4 regions of the Micromonospora matsumotoense genome follow, and region 1 is predicted to be linked to each of the others. Evidence: riboswitches for the same ligand, from Rfam matches in the RefSeq annotation. Region 1 holds a riboswitch; each other region holds the start of a gene.
What was found. A riboswitch is a leader RNA that binds a small molecule or an ion and turns the genes downstream of it on or off. The one in region 1 is predicted to bind cobalamin.

Region 1 (4,811 bases):
GCAGGTCACCCCGGGCCGCCCGGGTCTCGGCGTACGCGGGGTGCGCGCCGAACCGTTCGGCCAGGCCGGTCGACGTCTCCAGGGCGGTCAGGAAGATCTCCTCCTGCACCCGGGTGGACAGCTCCCGGGCCCCGGCGGAGTCGAACGGCAGACGCAACGCGAACAACGCGTCCTGCAGGCCCATCAGCCCCAGCCCGACCGGCCGCCAGCGCGGGTTGGACGCCGCCGCCTGCGCGGCCGGGTAGTAGTTGATGTCGATCACCCGGTCCAGGAACACCACCGCCGTCCGTACCGTGGCGCGCAGCTTCTCCCAGTCGACGCCGTCCCCGGTGAGGTGCGCGCCGAGGTTGACCGAGCCCAGGTTGCAGACCGCCGTCTCGGTGTCGCTGTTCACCTCCAGGATCTCGGTGCACAGGTTGGACAGGTGGATCGTGTTGCCCGGGACGCCGGTCTGGTTGGACAGCCGGTTGGCCGGGTCCTTGAACGTGATCCACCCGTTGCCGGTCTGCGCCAGGGTGCGCATCATCCGGCCGTACAGGTCCCGGGCCCGGACCGTCCGGACCGCCTTCTTCTCCGCGACCCGGTACGCGGCGTCGAACTCCTCGCCGTACAGGTCGGGCAGCTCCGGGGCGTCCGACGGGTCGATCAGCGACCAGTCGCCGTCGGCCTCGACCCGGCGCATGAACTCGTCCGGAATCCAGTTGGCCAGGTTGAGATTGTGGGTACGCCGGGCCTCCTCGCCGGTGTTGTCCCGCAGCTCCAGGAACTCCTCGACGTCCGGATGCCACGGTTCCAGATAGACGCAGGCCGCCCCCTTGCGCCGGCCGCCCTGGTTGACCGCCGCCACCCCGGCGTCGAGGGTCTTGAGGAACGGCACGATTCCGTTCGACCGACCGTTGGTGCCCCGGATCAGCGCGCCCCGGCCGCGTACCCGCGACCAGGAGATGCCGATGCCGCCGGAGAACTTCGACAGCTTCGCCACCTGGTGGTAGCGCTCGTAGATCGAGTCCAGCTCGTCGCGCGGCGAGTCGACCAGGAAGCACGACGACATCTGGGTGTGCCGGGTGCCGGAGTTGAACAACGTCGGCGAACTCGGCAGGTAGGCCAGCGACGACATCAGCCGGTAGAACCCGATCGCCTCGCCCGGCGTCTCCGACAGCCCGCAGGCCACCCGCAGCAGCCAGTACTGGGGGGTCTCCACCACCAGCCGCGACTCGGGGTGCCGCAGCAGGTAGCGGTCGGCGACCGTGCGCAGCCCGAAGTACTCGAACCGCAGGTCACCCGCCGGGTCCACCGCGTCGTCGAGCTTGCGGGCGTTGCGGGCCACGAACGCGGCCGTGTCGTCGGAGACCAGGCCGAGGCCGTGGCCGTACCGGATGGACTGGCTGAAGCTCGCCACCGCCTGCCCGCGTACCTCCTTCTCCACGTAGCCGGCCAACAACCGGGCGGCCAGCCGGGAGTACTGGGGTTCCGTGCCGATCAGCTCCGCGGCCGTCTGGATCGACAGCTTGTCCAGTTCGGCGGTGGTCGCCCCGTCGTAGAGGCCACTGATCGTCTTGGTGGCCACCCGCAGCGGGTCGACCTCGTCCAGGTCGGTGGCCCACCGCTCGACCGCCTTGACGATCTTGTTGACGTCCACCGGCTCGGTGTCGCCGTTGCGCTTGCGCACCCGCATCGCCGGTCGGCGTGACTCCGCGCCGTCGGTATCGGACGGGGGACTCTCCGCTACGTTCGTCATGACCTCTCCTCGCTGTCACCGATGGCCCTCGGACGCGGGAGAACGCCAACGGACGCGGCGCAGCGGCCGGCCCGGGTGCTGGCGTCGGTCGTCCCGCGCGACCTCCGACCGCCGCGCGCAGCAGCGCACGGCGCACTGGCAGGTCTTCGGACTCGCGGGCCTGACCGGGGTCGCCGGTCGCCTACTGGCCGTCGCTTCCCAGACCTTGCGGTCCAGTGCTCGATGACGGCGGTCGTTCCCACTCACCGCTGCGGGGCAGTCCCGGATTCACACCGGGTTCCCTGTTGCCTCGACCGCACCCTTCGGGCTTGGTAGAACCAGCTGCGTGGGACACCATATATGGCGTGGATGGGGGAGATGCAACACTAGATGTCGCGTGGGCGTGTCGGATAACTCTCCTGCGACCGCCCGGTCGCGCGCAGCGAGGCAAGCAGCCGCAGCGCGTCCGCGTCGGCGCTGCCCGGCTCGGCGGTGAAGACCAGCATGACCGGGCCGGGACTGCCGGGCAGCGGGTAGGTGTCCCAGTCCAGGACGATGTCGCCGACCTCGGGGACCTGGAAGGTCTTGGTGCCGCTGACCGACCCGCGCACGTCGTGCCGGGACCACAGCCGCCGGAATTCGGCGCTGCGGATGCTCAGCTCACCGACGATCGCGGTGGCCCGGGGATGGGTGGGGTCCGTGGCGACGGCGGCGCGCATCATGGCGATGTAGTCCATGGCCTGCTGTTCCCAGGCCGCGCAGCCCCGCGCCCCGGTCATCCGGTCGTCGAACATCAGCAGGAGCATGTTGAGCCGGTCCGGCGGGTGGGCCGCCGGGTCGCCGAGCAGCGCCACCGCCCACGGGTTCCAGGCGAGCAGGTCCAGGTGGCGACCGAGCACGACCGCCGGGGTGTCCAGCACCCGCAGCAGCCGCCGGGTGCTCTCCGGCACCCGCTCCGGACCGTGGTCCACCCGGGCGGGCACCGGCCGGCGGGCGGCGCGGGCCAGGGTGAACAGGTGCTGGCGCTCCTCGTCGTCGAGGCCGAGCGCGCTGGCGATCGCGTCGAGCACCTGGTCGGACGGGCGAACCTCGCGGCCCTGCTCCATCCGCTGGTAATAGTCGGTGCTCAACCCGGCGAGCAGGGCCAGTTCCTCGCGTCGCAGCCCGGTGACCCTACGCCGGCCGCCCGGCTCCAGGCCCACGTCGCGGGGGTGCAGCCGGCCGCGCCGGGCGCGTAGGAAGTCGCCGAGTTCGCGGGCGTACGGATGGCTCATGCCGCCAGTGTGTCGCGGCCCGGACCGTCGATGGTAGGTCCAGCAGACCTGGGCAACCGGGAACGACCGATCCCGTCCGGATTGCTCCTAACGTCGACGGTCCACCCGACCTCCCAGGAGCAGCAGATGACCGAGTGGACCGCCGACCGTATCCCCGACCAGCACGGCCGTACCGCTGTGGTGACCGGCGCGAACTCGGGCCTCGGCCTGGTCACCGCCGCCGCGCTGGCCCGCCACGGCGCGCACGTCGTGCTCGCCGTGCGCAACACCGCCGCCGGCCGGCAGGCCGCCCGTCGGATCGGCGGGAACGTCGAGGTACGCGAGTTGGACCTGGCCTCCCTCGCCTCGGTGCGGGCGTTCGCGGCGACGCTGACCGTCGACCACCCGGTGCTGGATCTGCTGGTCAACAACGCCGGTGCGGTGCTGCTCGGCCCGCGCCGCACCAGCCCGGACGGCTTCGAGCTGCACCTCGCCACCAACCTGCTGGGCCACTTCGCCCTGACCGGCCTGCTGCTCGGCAACCTGGCCGCGGCGCGGGCCGCCCGGGTGGTCAGCCTCAGCTCGGTGACCCACCGGAACGCACACCTGGACTTCGCCGACCTGATGGGTGAGCGTGGCTACCGGGCCGCTGCCGCCTACGGCCGGTCCAAGCTCGCCACCACCATCTTCGGCGTCGAACTGGACCGCCGGCTGCGCGCCGCCGGATCGCCGGCCCTGAGCACGCTGGCCCACCCCGGAATCACCCGCACCAACCTGACTCCCCGGGCGTGGGAGAACCGGGGTCGCCGCGGCCGGGTGATCGCGTGGCTCGGCCTGCTCGCCACCCAGTCGGTGGAGCGGGGCGCGTTGCCGCAGCTACGCGCCGCCACCGATCCCGGGGTACGGGGCGGCCAGTTCTTCGGCCCCTCCCGGCTCTTCCAGACCTGGGGTCCGGTCACCGAGGTCCGGTGCAGCCGGGAGGCCGCCGATCCCGCCGTCGGCCGGCGACTATGGACGGCGGCGCAGGAACTGACCGGCGTGAGCTATCTCTGACCGATCGCATTAGCATGGCTGCGGTCGGTGACGGCGGCGGAGACGAGGCGACATGGGATGGCTCGGGCGGGTGCTGGGTGGCGCAGGCCGGCAGGTCCAGGACGATCCGGTCCGGCAGGCGGCCCTGTCGGCCGAGGTGCGGCAGCGGTTCGGCGCCCACCTGGCCGTCCGGCCGGCCGAGCAGGTGGCGGAGATCGTCCGTCTGCTCGACGACGGCGATGGCCTGGCGGTGGCGGCCGCGATCGTCGGTGAGTTCGCCGACGCGGCCCACGCGGACCTGCTGGCCCAGACGGCGGAGCTGTACCGGCGTACCGGCCACCGGTTCCCGGTCGACCGGCGCAACTACCGGCCACTGTGGCGGGAGGCCGGTGGGCGGCTGCAGTGGCCGCTGTTCGCGCTGCCGGGCGGCCTCCACCCGTACGTGCACGTCACGGCCGCCGCCACGGTCGTCGGTGGGCGGGCCCCGCAGTTCGTCCGGGCGACCGATCCCCATCCGCTGCTCGCCGGCCTGTTCGAGGTGCTCGACCTCACCACCTGCGGCTGGGAGTACGGCCGGGTGCGGGTGGACCACGACGGCGCGTCGCTGGTCGGCCGACTGATTTCGACCGCCCGGGACGTCCGGGCGGCGATGAAGGAACCCCCGTCGCTGCCGCCGTCGATCCGGGAACTCATGCGCACCAACCGGGCGGTCGACGTCTTCGACCTCACCGGTGCCCGGGTGGTCGGCACGATCAACGTGGGCGCGGAACTGCGACCGGCGCTGTTGACCTGAGGCCGCTGCCCGACCT
Region 2 (4,811 bases), 1.7 Mb from region 1:
CCACCATCCCGGGCTGGACCAGCCCCTGGTGATCACCGCGACCGACCCGCACTGCCCCGCATCCCACGAAAGGTGACCATGGACTACCGCTACCACTGCGCCATTCCCGCCGCCGTCGGCCGGAACACGCTGCCCTTCAACCCCTGTCGGCTGTTGGACTTCACCCTGCTGCGGCTGTCGGCTGGCGAGTCCTGGACCGGCGAGTCCGGTGACCGGGAGATCCTGGCCGTCATCCTCGGTGGCACCGCCGACTTCACCGTCGCCGGCCACCACTTCCCGCAGGTCGGCCGACGCCCGGACGTGTTCTCCGGCAAACCGCACTCGGTCTACCTCCCGGCCGGTTCCTCGATCACCGTGGAGGCCGTCACCGACGTGGAGGTCGCCCTCCCCAGCGCCCCCAGCGATCTGGCCACCGACCCCTACGTCATCGTGCCGGAGCAGGTCGCGACCGGCCGCTGGGGGGCAGCCAACTTCGGCCGCAACTACCACCAGATCCTCACCGAGATCGCCCAACCGGACCTGCCCGCCCGCCGGCTCATCGTCGGTGAGACCTACACGCCCTCGGGCAACTGGAGCACCTACCCGCCACACCGGCACCGGGTCGACGACCTGCCCGCCGAGGCCGCACACGAGGAGATGTACTACTACCGCGTCAACCCGGCGGACGGGTTCGGTATCAGCCGGGTCTACACCGACGACGGGTACGAGGAGAACGTCACCATCCGCGAGCACGTGATGCAGATGATGCCCGAGGGCTACCACACCGTGGTCAGCGCGCCCGGTTACACGACCTACTTCCTGTGGTTCCTGGCCGGCACGCAACGCACCCAGGGTGCCCGCGAAGATGCCGATCTCGCCTGGGTGGGTCGGACCGTGCCGACCCTGCGCAGCCTGGGCCTGTAGCGACGGTCCTGGGCGCCTTCTCACCTCGACGGCCGCGTCGCGATGGTCACCATCGACAACCGTGGGATGGGCCAGACCATCGCGACCAGGCCGGCGCTGACCTCGCCCGGTGCGGCGGACCGACTCGGCACGCACGGCGACCACACCGACGCTCCGGGCATCGACCGGGTCGGTGCCGACTCTGCGCCCTCGTCCATGCGCGCCAGCGCCCAGGCGAGCATGGACTGGTAGGCGTCGCCGACCTGCGCCGCTGACGCGAGTTGGCATCGGCGGCGGCATGACCATGCGAGGTGCCCCGCGGGTGCGGGGAGAATCGGGAAGCCGGTGTGAATCCGGCACGGGCCCGCCGCGGTGACCGGGGAGCGACCGTCCATGCGCGAGGAGCGCAGCCACTGGCCGTAGGGCTGGGAAGGCGGACGGGCTGGCATCGATCCGGGAGTCCGAAGACCGGCCTCGCGTCGACCGCCCACCCGTCGGGGGTGGGCCGAGCGCAGCGGGAGCCTGCCTGTGGAACTCTACGATGCCATCCATCGCCGCCGGGACGTGCGGGCCCAGTTCACCGGGGGGCCGGTGCCGGCCGACACCCTGCACCGGATCCTCGACGCCGCGCACGCCGCGCCCAGCGTCGGCTACTCGCAGCCGTGGGACTTCGTCCTGGTCCGTGACCCCGCCGTCCGTCGCCGGTTCCACCGGCACGTGCAGGCCGAGCGGGTCAGGTTCGCCGCCACCCTGGACGGCGCGGCGGCCGAACGGTTCGCGCGTATCAAGATCGACGGGGTGCGGGAGTCGACGCTGTCGGTCGTCGTCACGTACGACCCGGAGCGCGGGGGCCCGGCCGTGCTCGGGCGGCACGCGATCGCCGACGCCGGCCTCTACTCGGTCTGCCTGGCCATCCAGAACCTCTGGCTCGCCGCCACCGAGACCCATCCCGGCCGCAGCACGGCTGAGGGACCTCGCGGGCGCGATTCCCTGAGTGGCGACGGTCGCTGCCCGCGCAGTTCGCTGGTGGCTTCGGGGGCCGAAGGTCCCGCGAGGTGCGGCATGGTGGCACTGCTCCTCGACACGGATTCTCGGTGGCATAGGGGTGCAACAACGACGAGGAAGGACGTGGACGCGATGACCGTCGTCCAGCACCCCACCAACGAACAGGGCCAGATCACCACCGAGCGCGGCGGCGCGATGGTGACCATCGGCGCGACCGGCGCCACGATCACCGAGACGACCAGGAACAGGGCCACCCGGTACGCGCTCGCTGGTCTGCGTCTGGCGCTGGGCTGGGTGTTTCTGTGGGCGTTCATCGACAAGCTCTTCGGTCTTGGTCTTGCCACCCCCGACAAGGGTGCCTGGATCAACGGCGGCAGCCCGACCAAGGGCTTCCTCGGCAACGCGGTGGCCGGCCCCTTCGAGGGGATCTACCACAGCATCGCCGGTGCGGCCTGGGCCGACTGGCTCTTCATGATCGGCTTGGCGGCGATCGGGACCGCGTTGATCCTCGGTGTGGGCATGCGCCTGGCCGCTGCCGCCGGCGGCCTGCTGCTCGTGCTGATGTGGACCGCGGTACTGCCTCCGGAGAACAACCCCTTCATGGACGACCACCTGATCTACGTCGGGGTGCTGGGTCTGCTCGCCCTCACGGCCGCCGGTGACACCCTCGGGTTCGGCGGGATGTGGGGCAGGCTTCCCATCGTCCGCCGCCTGCCCTGGCTCAAGTGACCGACAGCCACACCGGCGGCGGTGGCGGCACCGACAAAATGATGCCGCCATCGCCGTATCAGAACAGCCGGAAGACCACCATGACCAACTGCCGCCCGGATGGGTGATGGCCTGGTTCCGAGGCAGGCCGCCGCGCGATCAGCGTTCCGAGTCAGGCAGCCGTGCGATCAGCGGGAATCCAGGTGGTCCCTCACAGATACTGGCCGATCGCAGGCGGTGTGTCCTGGTCGCCGAACTCAGTCGGCAGATCCTCTGCCAGCAGCCTCCGCACGACCTCCGCTGGCGCGTCGGTCAGCTCGATGATCCGCGTCGCCTGCTTGGCGATGGTCGCCTCCAGCAGGTTGCGTACGGTGCGGCCGTTGCCGAACGACGGCCCTCGGGAAAGGCGGGCCAGCGTCGCTCGTACCCGGTCCCGTACGTTGTCAGCGAGCTGATAGCCGGCGTCGTCGGCGAGGACGGTGAAGATCTGCACCAGTTCGTCGAGGTCGTAGTCGGGGAACTCGAGGATCTTCGGGAAACGAGATGCCAGTCCGCTGTTCGACTCGAGGAACCGCCGCATCTCACGGTCGTAGCCGGCTGCGATCACCACCAGGTCGTCGCGATGGTCCTCCATCAGCTTGAGCAGCGTGGCGATCGCCTCGTGGCCGAAGTCCTTCGGCGAGTCGGACATCGACAACGAGTACGCCTCGTCGATGAAGAGCACGCCCCCGAGCGCCCGTTCGAACGCCGCGTGGACGCGCGGGCCGGTCTGCCCGATGTACGGGCCGATCAGGTCGGTCCGGGTCACCTCGACCAGATGGCCGGAGCCGAGCAACCCGAGGTCGGCGTAGATCCGGGCGATCATCCGGGCCACTGTGGTCTTCGCCGTGCCCGGGTTGCCGACGAACACCAGGTGCCGGGATCCTCCCCCCACCGCCAGCCCGGCCCGGGTCCGCAGGCTCTCGGCCCGAGCCTCCGCGACCAGCAGGCGCACCTGCGCCTTGACGTCGCGTAGGCCGATGAGCGCGTCCAGCTCGACCAGCGGGTCGCCGCTGCGGGCGGGCGCGAGCACGATGGACGCCGGTGCGGTGATGTCCTCCACCCGCAGCTCGGTGAGCTGCTCGACCGTGGGGGTCGCCGACCGGCTGATCCGCATCGCCTGGTGCGACGCGGACTCGTCGACGAGGTTGCGGACCACCCAGGCGTTGTCGAAGCCGGCGGCGCGCGGCATCCGCGTGACCAGGCTCCGGACCCGGTCGAGCACGCCGTCGGCGGGCGTGAACCCCGACGCGCCGGCCTCCAGCGCGAAGAGCCGCACCAACTCGTCATCGGTGAAGTCGACGAAGTTGAAGGTGTTCGGGAACCGCGCCGCCAGGCCGGCCTCGCTGGACAGGAACTCCGCGACGTTCCTGGGATGGCCGGCGATGATGACCACCAGGTCCTCGCGGTGCTCCTCGACCATCCTGGTCAGCGTGGCAACGGCCTCGCGCGAGGCGGGGCTCTCCTGGATCGCCCGACCCACGTTGATCATCAAGATGCCACCGCGCGCGTTGAGCACGGCAGCTGTCACCTTGGCGCCGTTGAGCAGCTCTGCCCTGGCGACCTCGACCAGGTGGCCGGAGGTCAGCACGCCGTACCCGGCGTAGATCTGGCCGATGATCGTGGCGATGGTGGTCTTTCCGGTACCCGGATTTCCGGCGAACACCAGGTGCCGCCGGTTGCGGGCCGGTGGTAGACCGGACTCGCGGCGTAGCGCCTCGATTCTGGCCTCGGCACTCAGCCGAGCGACGCGTTGTTTGACCGGGGACAACCCGACCATGCCGTCGAGGAGGCCCACGGCAACCTGCTCCGGGTGCTCGCTCGGAGCGACGCCGGAGAGGGCCGGCCGGGGTGGGGCGGGCCGCGCCAGTCTCGGGGCATCGCCGAGGGCGGATACGAGCGGGTTGACGACGGCGGGCCGCGGCTGACCGAGCGCTCGCAGGCTACGCAGGTATCGCAGGCAGAAGAAGAGCCCGCTCGTCACGTCCTTGTGCGGGCCCGGCCAGCCGTTCAGCGCGGTGGCGCAGCTCCACTCCAGTCCTACCCAGATGCGCGCGGTCTCCGCCTCGCCCCCGATGATCGCGCGGTCCAACCACGGGAACACTCCGTTGGCCCAGGCATCGTAGTCGAAGCGGGACCTGAGCCTGTCGAACGCGCGGAGGATGGCGTGGTAACCG
Region 3 (4,811 bases), 510 kb from region 1:
CGTCCGCCGGATCCTGCCCGCCGGCCTGGCTCTTCTCGGGTTGGCGGGCGTGGCGTTCGTGGTACGGCGGCCGCTCCTGATGTCCGCTCCGAGGTGTCTGGCCGGGCGGTGGCACGGCTGCTACGACACGTTCAACGGGGTGGTGCTGATGATGTTGGTGGGGCTGCCGTTGGCGGCCCTGGCGGTGTGGGCGCTGGCGCGCTGTCGGCGTGCTGCCGGCGTCGTCCCGGTGTGGCGGCTGTCGCTGGCCGAGGTGGGCATGGTCTACGGGACGGTGCCGTTGGTGTGGATGACCCTGATGCCGGGGGCGGCGGCGGGACTCGGCCCCGGTCGGGTGAGTCTGGTCCCGTTGCGGGACCTGGTCACGATGGGGCCGGTCGGGATCGGCGGCAACCTGCTGATCTTTGCGGCGCTGGGGTTCTTCGCCCCGGTGCGGTTCGTGGCGTTCGCCTCGATGCCGCGGATCCTGGCGCTCGGCGCGGGCTGCTCGATCCTGGTGGAAACCGCCCAGTACGTCCTGTGGCTGGACCGGGTGTCGTCGGTGGATGACGTCCTGGTCAACGCCACCGGTGCCGTGCTGGCCGGGCTGGCGTCCCGCCACTGGTGGCGTACCCCGGCGGAGGCACGTCGGACCAGCCTTGCCCCCGCACCAGCGGCTCCGCCGAACTCCTGCTCCGGATGGTGACGAACCTCGTGCAGAACGCCATCGTGCACCACCTTCCCGCCGACGGCTCCGTGACGGTCCACACCGGGGCGCACGGCGACAGGAGCCTGCTGCGGATCGGGAACACGGCCGCCGGCTCCCACCCGCACTGGTGTCGACCTTCACCGAACCCTTCCAGCGCGGAACGGAACGCGTACGCACCGACGAACACGCCGGTGTCGGCCTCGGTCTCGCCATCGTGCACAGCATTGTCCGCGCCCACGCCGGGACCCTCGACCTCGTGCCCGACTCCCACGGAGGTCTCCTCGTCACGGTTCGGCTTCCCGGTACGCCGTAGCACCCCCGCCGAACGGTCCACAGGTGCCCGACGAACATCAGCTGTGACAACTGACGAGCGCCCGCTGTCGCGGGATCCTGCGCCGACCCGAGCGCCTCGCTCCACCTGTCCCTTCAACCTCTGTAGCATCGTCGGCGGCATGATCATGCGAGGTGCCCCGCGTGCGGGGAGAATCGGGAAGCCGGTGTGAATCCGGCACGGGCCCGCCGCGGTGACCGGGGAGCCACCGTCCATGCGCGAGGAGCGCAGCCACTGGCCGTAGGGCTGGGAAGGCGGACGGGCTGGCGTCGATCCGGGAGTCCGAAGACCGGCCTCGCGTCGACCGCCCACCCGTCGGGGGTGGGCCGAGCGCAGCGGGAGCCTGCCTGTGGAACTCTACGATGCCATCCATCGCCGCCGGGACGTCCGGGCCCAGTTCACCGGGGGGCCGGTGCCGGCCGACACCCTGCACCGGATCCTCGACGCCGCGCACGCCGCGCCCAGCGTCGGCTACTCGCAGCCGTGGGACTTCGTCCTGGTCCGTGACTCCGCCGTCCGTCGCCGGTTCCATCGGCACGTGCAGGCCGAGCGGGTCAGGTTCGCCGCCACCCTGGACGGCGCGGCGGCCGAACGGTTCGCGCGTATCAAGATCGACGGGGTGCGGGAGTCGACACTGTCGGTCGTCGTCACCTACGACCCGCAGCGCGGGGGCCCGGCCGTGCTCGGGCGGCACGCGATCGCCGACGCCGGCCTCTACTCGGTCTGCCTGGCCATCCAGAACTTCTGGCTCGCCGCCACCGCCGAGGGGCTGGGCGTCGGGTGGGTCTCCTTCTACCGGGAGGCGTTCCTCGCCCACCTGCTAGGCGTGCCGGCCGGCATCCGGCCGGTGGCCTGGCTCTGCGTCGGGCCGGTCACGCACCTGGAGGCCGTGCCCGACCTGGAACGGCACGGGTGGCGGCGGCGCAGGCCCCTCGCCGAGGCGGTGCACCAGGACCGCTGGTCGCAGCGGGTGACTGATCGACCGAACAGCTAATTCAGGTACGTCTATGCGGTGGCTAGGCTGGCGTTGCCTTGAGTCATCGCTCGGCTACGTCAGGAGGAGTTCCATGCGTACCACCGTCAAGGTCCTGGCGGCGTCCGCCCTTAGCGCCCTGAGCCTCGCCGCCGCCACCCCGGCCCTCGCCGCCGCCCCGGCGCCCTTCTGCGAGTCCGGCGCATCACAGTTCTACTGCGACGGCAACAGCACCGGCACGACGACCTGGAGCATCACCTGGTACTCCGGCAGTGTCGGCACCTTCACCGCCGGGTCGACCCTCTTCGCCGCCTGCCCGGCCAGCAACCTCGGCCACCCGGTGCAGGCCAGCTACAGCTACTTCGACGGCAGTACGACCCAGTACAGCGGCACCACCCAGTTCATCTGCCGCGGCGGCCCCTGGCAGTAGAGCCATCCCGCGTCCGGCGTGCGCGTGACCCACGCGCACGCCGGACAGGCTCTGATACTCCGGCCGCACCTTCCTGGTCTGGAATTGCGGCAGCTCATCAGCATGATCGACGTTTGAGGCGTGGGGGCCGTGACCGACGTTCGGCGACCGTATCGATCAGCTCGAACCCGGGCTCGACGCGCTCCACCAGAATCGACGGCCGCAGCCGTGAGTTCCCCCGCTTTGATGGAGCGGTGGTTACCTGCTGCCGGCTGGCGCAGGGGTGGCGATAGGTGGTTCGTCTGGCTGTGCCAGGCGGTCTCGTATTCGTTCGGGCCGAGGTAGCCCAGTTCCTTCTGGATACGGCGGGTGTTTGTACCAGCCGTCGAGGTAGGTGAAGATCGCGTTCTCGGCCTCGTCGCAGGTCCGCCAGGACGTGCGGTAGCTCAGTGTGGACCAGAAGTTCTCCATCAGGGCGTCGTAGCTGTCGCCGACGGAGCCCCTCGATGGCAGGATCCCGTTGTCCTGCAAGCGTTCCGCGAAGCGGAAAGACGGGTAGTTGGCGGCGCCGGTCGCACCGGCGACGCACGCCCGCTTCTCACGATGAGTAACTGGTGGGCGTGGGTGTCGTCCGAATCGCGGCAGAAGCGGATGCGGTGCGAGCCGGCCAACGGGCAGCCAGTCCTCAACGGTCGACGCCGCCCGGGTGCCAGCCGGTGGCGGTAGCCCATTCCTCCGCGATGGTCACGACGAGGTCGACCACCGGGTCTTTGACGTCCGTGTAGACGTCCAGGTCGCCGACGGCGGCGGCCAGAGTGCCCTTGAACCGTGCGTACGCTGGCACTGCCGGCGGGTGCGCCCTGAACCAGTCCCGGAACAGCAAGGCGAGCCGCTCATTCGGTGAGCCTGCGAGCCGACAATGCAGGTTGACATGCCGCTCACCGGCGCTTCGCTTGTTCCAGTACCGCTTGGCCCACCTATCTGGCGGGTCGTCACGACCGGCCGGAACATGGTCTCGCTCGTATGGTCGTCGGCAGAATCCGAGGGCGGCCAGTGGTTCATCGAACACGGCTGCGGCGGCGTCGAGGTCAGCGACGCTGACCTGCAGGTCTAGCACCGGCTTGGCTGCCATGCCGGGGATCGAGGTGCTGCCGATGTGATCCACCCGCCGCGCCGCCGGACCTAAAACGGCCTGCAACTCGTGGATGAGCGCGGCTCCCTGCTGCTGCCAGGCTGGGTCAGGCGCAGCGATGAACGTGGAGGCGAGAGAGTCTGGAACGAACACGGGTAGCAAGGTAACGCAGCGACGGATCTACCGGCGCTCCAAGGAGGCAGGCAAGGAACTCAAGGAACTGGTCGCCTCCACCGGCACCACGCTGATGGATCTGCACGGCATCGGGCCGTCCGGCGCCGCCCGGCTGCTGGTCGAGGCCGGTGACATCACCCGATTCCCGAACCGGGCCCACTTCGCCTCCTGGAACGGCACCGCCCCCATCGACGCGTCCTCCGGCGAGCAGGTACGCCATCGGCTCTCCCGTGCCGGGAACCGGCAGATCAACCGGGTGCTGCACACCATGGCCACCGTCCAGCGCCGACACACGGCTGCCCGAATCGGAACGCTGATCGCGCAGCGGCCGGCCTCGGAGCCAGGCCATCACCCACCCGGGCGGCAGATGGTCATGATGGTCTTCCGGCTGTTCTGATACGGCGATGACGGCATCATTTGTCGGTGCCGCCATCGCCGCCGGTGTGGCTGTCGGTCACTTGAGCCAGGGCAGGCGGCGGACGATGGGAAGCCTGCCCCACACCCCGCCGAACCCGAGGGTGTCACCGGCGGCCGTGAGGGCGAGTAGACCCAGCACCCCGACGTAGATCAGGTGGTCGTCCATGAAGAGCTTCGGACCACGGCCACCACCCATACCAGCCATCTACCAACGAATCGACGACCCACCACACTGGATGATCCGCCACCGCGACCGGGCCTCCACCAGATGGGGCTGCCCCAGCCCGGCGCGATGCGCCGCATCCAGGTGCGCCGTCGCGGCCCCACCCGGCCGGCACCACCAGCCGTACATTCTCCGCCGGCCCGCCGGCCACCTGCCCAGCCTGCTCGGCGACCCGGCGCAGCGTCGCCGCCACCAGCAGCGCCGCCACCAGCAGCGCCGCCTCGACCTGCCGTCCATCGACGGCGAGGGCCTGACCGGCGAACCGCTGGGGCACCGCGACGAACCGCTGCGGCCCGCCGCGCCTGCTGCCCCGTCCACACATCCGCGTCCTCGGCCACAGTGCTTCTCACGTTGCTCTCGGCGCTCACAGTGGAAGGACGGCTCCAGATGAAACGCGCGTGCTACGCCCGCAACGCCGTTTCCGACGCCGGGATGAGGCCCTCGGGTGCATGCTGGGTGTCGAC
Region 4 (4,811 bases), 1.8 Mb from region 1:
TGAGCATCCGTTCGGCCATCGCGGTGAGCAGGTCCTGTTTGGTGGCGAAGTACCGGTAGAGGGCTCCGGCCTGCGCGTTCAGCGCCTCGGCGAGACGGCGCATGGTCAGCGCGTCCAGCCCGCCCTCGTTCAGCAGGCGCAGCGCCTCGTCGATGGTGCGCTCACGGTCGAGCCTGGGCGGCCGACCTCGGGTCGGACCTGATTTCGGTTCGGGGGTTGCCTCAGCGCCCATGGTCAGCACTATAGTGAACCACGTTCACGTGAACGATGTTCATTAATCATGCGGGATGGGAGTATCGGATGGATGCCGAGGTGATCGTGGTGGGAGCGGGCCCCACCGGGCTGATGCTCGCCGGGGAACTGGCCCTGGCCGGGGTCCGCGTGCGGGTCATGGAACGGCGCGACTCGCCCCAGCGCCACTCGCGGGCGCTCACCCTGCACCCGCGAAGCGTCGAGGTGCTGGACCAGCGCGGGCTGGCCGGCACATTTCTGTCGCAGGGAAAACCTGTGCCCGGATGGCACTTCGCGGGACTACCGACCCGGCTGAACTTCGCCGCGCTGGACAGCCGGCACGGGTACACGCTGTTCCTCGCCCAGGCGCAGACCGAGCGGCTGCTGACCGAATGGGTGCGGGGCCTGGGCGTACCGATCTCGCGTGGTGCAGCGGTAACCGGGGTCTCCCAGGACGCCGACGGTGTCGCCGTCACGGTCGGCGACACCGTGCTGCGGGCCATGTATGCCGTCGGCTGCGACGGTGGCCGCAGCGTGGTCCGGGAAGCAGCCGGGATCGAGTTTCCCGGCACCGACGAGACCCTCACCGGCCTGCTCGGCGACTTCGCCGTCGTGGACGCCTCCACCCTGGGCCGGGCCGAATCCGGTGGGGTGCTGGCCGTCCCGCTCGGCGACGGGACGACCCGCTTCGTGGCCGTCGACCCGCAACGGATGCGGGAGCCGTCGTCAACGCCGGTGACGCTCGACGAGTTCCGGGCCTCGCTGCTGCGGGTCTGCGGAACGGATTTCGGGGTCGCCGAGCCCCGCTGGCTCTCCCGCTTCGGCAACGCCACCCGACTCGCCGCACGATACCGGGCCGGCCGCGTCCTGTTGGCCGGCGACGCCGCGCACATCCACTTCCCGGCGGCCGGGCAGGGCCTCAACACCGGGCTGCAGGACGCGGCGAACCTCGGCTGGAAGCTGGCCGCGGCAGTGCACGGGTGGGCACCGGACGGACTGCTCGACACATACCACGACGAGCGGCATCCGGTCGGTGCCGCCGTCACCGCCAACACCGAGGTGCAGACGCTGCTGCTAGAGCTGACGCTCGTCGGACAGTACGAACGGCCGGCGACCGCCCTGCGCGCGTTGCTCGACGATCTGCTCGGCATCGACGTCGTCAACCGGCGGATCGCCGGCGCGGTCTCGGCACTCGACACCCGGTACGGCACGTCTGCGGAACCACTGATCGGTGCCCGCATGCCCGACGTTGCGCTGACCTCGCACGCCAGCGTCTACGAACTGCTGCGCGGAGGCTCGTTCGCACTACTCACGTTGACCGACGCCGGCCCGGCGACGGGTGAGGTGGCCAGCTGGGCCGACCGCGTCGTCCTCGGGGCAGCCTCGGCCGGATCGCACCCGGCCCTGGCCGGCGTCACCGAGATCCTCGTTCGCCCCGACGGCCACGTTGCCTGGCTCAGCCGCGACGACCAGCCGGCGAGCGAACGCACGAACGCGCTGACCGTCTGGGCGGGCGAGCCCGCTTCTTCCACGGTGAAGACCACCCGTGGGGGTTAACGTGTCCGAGCTGGTCACCCATGACCCGAACAGCGGCGGTACGCCTGTGGCGAGAACCGTGTCCCGCGCCTCGGACACCGGCCACGGCAGGCGGCGGTGGGGCGCACGATCGCGGACGGTGCTGGTTCGCCTCTCCCGTCCTCGGGCGAGGCGTCGTAAGAGGGAACCCGGTGCAAGACCGGGACTGCCCCGCAGCGGTGAGTGGGAACGACCGCCGTCAACAGAGCACTGGACCGCAAGGTCTGGGAAGCGACGGCCAGTAGGCGACCCTGTGTCACGCCCACGAGTCCGAAGACCTGCCAGCACTGCGCGTACCACCGGTACGCGCCGTCGGCGGCCTCTCGGGAGGGCCAGGGCGGAATGTCGGCTACGCCGTGGCGTAGCCGTCTTCCTCTCTCGCGTGGTCGCCGGTCACCGCGAGGGAAGGACCACCTGTGACCACCTCATTCGGGCAGAGCACCGTGCTCGGCTACCCCCGGATCGGCGCCCACCGCGAGTGGAAGAGGGCCGTCGAGGCGTACTGGGCCGGCACGCTGGATGCCACCGGCCTGGAGGACATCGCCACCGGGCTACGCGCCGACGTGTGGCGGACGCTGCGCGACGCCCGGCTCGACGCCATCCCGTCCAACACGTTCTCCTACTACGACCACATGCTCGACACCGCCGTCGCAGTCGGTGCGGTCCCCCACCGCTTCGCCCGGCTCGGCCTCGGTCAACTCGACACCTACTTCGCCATGGCCCGTGGCGTCGATGCCGCACCCGCGCTGGAACTCACCAAGTGGTTCGACACCAACTACCACTACCTGGTGCCGGAGATCGACCCCGACACCGTGTTCGCGGCGCATCCGGAAAAGGCCCTGGGCGAGTACGCGCAGGCGCGTGACCTGGGCATCAGCACCCGACCGGTGCTGGTCGGGCCAGCCACCTTCCTACTGCTGGCCAAGGGCGACAATCCGTTCGCCCGGCTCGACGACCTGGTCGACACGTACGCCCGGATCCTCACCGCCCTGGCCGACGCGGACGACGGTGGCCGTGCCGGTCAGTGACGCCATGGCGTCCACCCGCGCCAGCGACCCGGTGACGCCCCTACCCGGAGGTCGCGCGTGATCACCTTTGACCGGGTGACCGTCCGCTACACCGACGACGGTCCACCGCCGCTGCGCGAGGTGACACTGCGGGTCGATGAGGGCGAACTGTGCCTGGTCGCCGGTCGCACCGGGGCCGGCAAGTCGACGCTGCTGCGGGCGATCAACGGGCTGGTGCCGCACTTCACCGGCGGCACCCTGTATGGCAGCGTCATCGTCGACGGCCGGGACACCCGTCATCATCCGCCCCGCGACCTCGCCGACATCGTCGGCGTCGTCGGCCAGGACCCGCTGTCCGGATTCGTCACCGACACCGTCGAAGAAGAGCTGGCGTACGGCATGGAGCAGTTGGCCCTGCCAGCGGCGGTGATGCGCAAACGGGTGGAGGAGACCCTCGACCTGCTCGGCATAGCCGAGCTGCGACACCGGCCGCTGCGGACCCTGTCCGGCGGGCAGCAGCAGCGGGTCGCCATCGGCGCGGTCCTCACCACCCACCCCCGGGTGCTGGTGCTCGACGAACCCACCTCCGCCCTGGACCCCACCGCGGCCGAGGACGTCCTCGCCACCGTCACCCGGCTGGTCCACGACCTGGGCGTGACCGTGGTCCTGGCCGAACACCGCCTGGAACGGGTCGTGCAGTACGCCGACCGGCTGCTCTACCTGCCCGGCGACGGCCGGGTGGTCGACGGGGAGCCGGCGGCGGTGCTGGCCGATGTCGATCTCGCGCCGCCGCTGGTCGAGCTGGGCCGCCTGGCCGGCTGGGCACCGCTGCCGCTGTCGGTCCGCGACGCCCGCCGACGGGCCGCCGTCCTGCGTCAGCAGCTCGCCGACACGACGCCTCCCGACCCGACGTCCGCCCCGGCGACCACCCCGGCGCTGACCGCCCGGAAGATCGTCGTGCGGTATCCGGGCACCGTCGCCGTGGCCGGCGTCGACCTCGACCTGCATGCCGGCCGGGTCGTCGCGTTGATGGGCCGCAACGGCTCCGGCAAGTCGAGCCTGCTCTGGGCGGTGCAGGGCAGCGGACCCCGCCACACCGGCACCGTCACCGTCCCCGGTGGGGGCGGGCGGGATACCGTCGATCCGAAGAACCTGTCGGCGGGTCAGGCCCGCCGGCACGTCGGACTCGTCCCGCAGACCCCGGGAGATCTGCTCTACCTGGAGACGGTGGACGCCGAGTGCCGCCAGGCCGACCGGGAGACCGCCGCGTCGGCCGGCACCTGCCGCACCCTGCTCGACCGGCTCGCCCCCGGTCTGCCCGGCGACCGGCACCCCCGGGACCTCTCCGAGGGGCAGCGGCTGGCGCTCGTCCTCGCCGTCCAACTCACCGCCGCCCCACCGGTGGTCCTGCTCGACGAGCCGACCCGTGGCCTGGACTACCTCGCCAAGCGGCAGTTCGTCGCCCTGGTACGAGGGCTGGCTGCCGCCGGCCACGCGGTGGTGGTCGCGACACACGACGTCGAACTCGTCGCGAACCTCGCCGACCGGGTGATCGTGATGGCCGACGGGGACATCGTGGCCGACGGCACCACGGCCGAGGTCATGCTCGCCTCACCGGCGTTCGCCCCGCAGGTGGCCAAGGTCCTCGCCCCGGCCCCGTGGCTCACTGTCGAGCAGGTCACCGCCGCGCTGGGGCCGACCAGGGAGCCGGCATGAGCGTGCTGCGGATCGCGCCGCGCACCGCCGTGGTGCTGGCCCTCGCCTCCGCCGCCGCGTTGGCCACCTTCACCTGGCCATTCTTCATTCCCGCCCATCCCGAGAGCACCGCCCGCACCGGCGAGGCCCCACTGGTCTTCCTCGTCATGCTGCCGGTGCTCGTGGCGGTCGTCCTGGCCGAACTCAGCTCCGGCGGCATCGACAGCAAGGCCCTGGCGATGCTCGGCGTACTCGCCGCCGTCAACGCCGCGCTGCGCCCCCTCGGTGCTGGCACCGCCGGCA

Region 2: linked by a shared signal. The riboswitch ahead of ACQP1S_RS12140 (nitroreductase family protein) and the one ahead of ACQP1S_RS19625 (ribonucleoside-diphosphate reductase subunit alpha) in region 1 are both predicted to bind cobalamin.
Region 3: linked by a shared signal. The riboswitch ahead of bluB (5,6-dimethylbenzimidazole synthase) and the one ahead of ACQP1S_RS19625 (ribonucleoside-diphosphate reductase subunit alpha) in region 1 are both predicted to bind cobalamin.
Region 4: linked by a shared signal. The riboswitch ahead of ACQP1S_RS12045 (hypothetical protein) and the one ahead of ACQP1S_RS19625 (ribonucleoside-diphosphate reductase subunit alpha) in region 1 are both predicted to bind cobalamin.

What each region holds. Positions count from the first base shown of each region.
Region 1 covers NZ_CP192025.1:4,478,308-4,483,118, reverse strand. Annotated here, with positions in the region: gene ACQP1S_RS19625 (ribonucleoside-diphosphate reductase subunit alpha) at 1-1,738, opposite strand, end outside; cobalamin riboswitch at 1,858-2,077, opposite strand; gene ACQP1S_RS19620 (helix-turn-helix transcriptional regulator) at 2,104-2,991, opposite strand; gene ACQP1S_RS19615 (oxidoreductase) at 3,118-4,023, shown strand; gene ACQP1S_RS19610 (hypothetical protein) at 4,076-4,795, shown strand.
Region 2 covers NZ_CP192025.1:2,746,441-2,751,251, forward strand. Annotated here, with positions in the region: gene ACQP1S_RS12125 (glycoside hydrolase family 88 protein) at 1-32, shown strand, start outside; gene iolB (5-deoxy-glucuronate isomerase) at 79-903, shown strand; gene ACQP1S_RS12135 (hypothetical protein) at 970-1,134, shown strand; cobalamin riboswitch at 1,175-1,373, shown strand; partial or broken gene ACQP1S_RS12140 (nitroreductase family protein) at 1,411-1,821, shown strand; gene ACQP1S_RS12145 (hypothetical protein) at 2,020-2,616, shown strand; gene ACQP1S_RS12150 (AAA family ATPase) at 2,807-4,811, opposite strand, start outside.
Region 3 covers NZ_CP192025.1:4,987,548-4,992,358, reverse strand. Annotated here, with positions in the region: gene ACQP1S_RS21020 (VanZ family protein) at 1-685, shown strand, start outside; gene ACQP1S_RS21015 (ATP-binding protein) at 570-1,001, shown strand; cobalamin riboswitch at 1,135-1,331, shown strand; gene bluB (5,6-dimethylbenzimidazole synthase) at 1,369-2,013, shown strand; gene ACQP1S_RS21005 (hypothetical protein) at 2,087-2,422, shown strand; gene ACQP1S_RS21000 (GrpB family protein) at 3,087-3,686, opposite strand; gene ACQP1S_RS20995 (transposase) at 3,658-4,104, shown strand; gene ACQP1S_RS20990 (hypothetical protein) at 4,162-4,290, opposite strand.
Region 4 covers NZ_CP192025.1:2,716,325-2,721,135, reverse strand. Annotated here, with positions in the region: gene ACQP1S_RS12055 (TetR/AcrR family transcriptional regulator C-terminal domain-containing protein) at 1-232, opposite strand, end outside; gene ACQP1S_RS12050 (FAD-dependent monooxygenase) at 301-1,788, shown strand; cobalamin riboswitch at 1,894-2,106, shown strand; gene ACQP1S_RS12045 (hypothetical protein) at 2,223-2,834, shown strand; gene ACQP1S_RS12040 (ABC transporter ATP-binding protein) at 2,892-4,529, shown strand; partial or broken gene ACQP1S_RS12035 (ECF transporter S component) at 4,526-4,811, shown strand, end outside.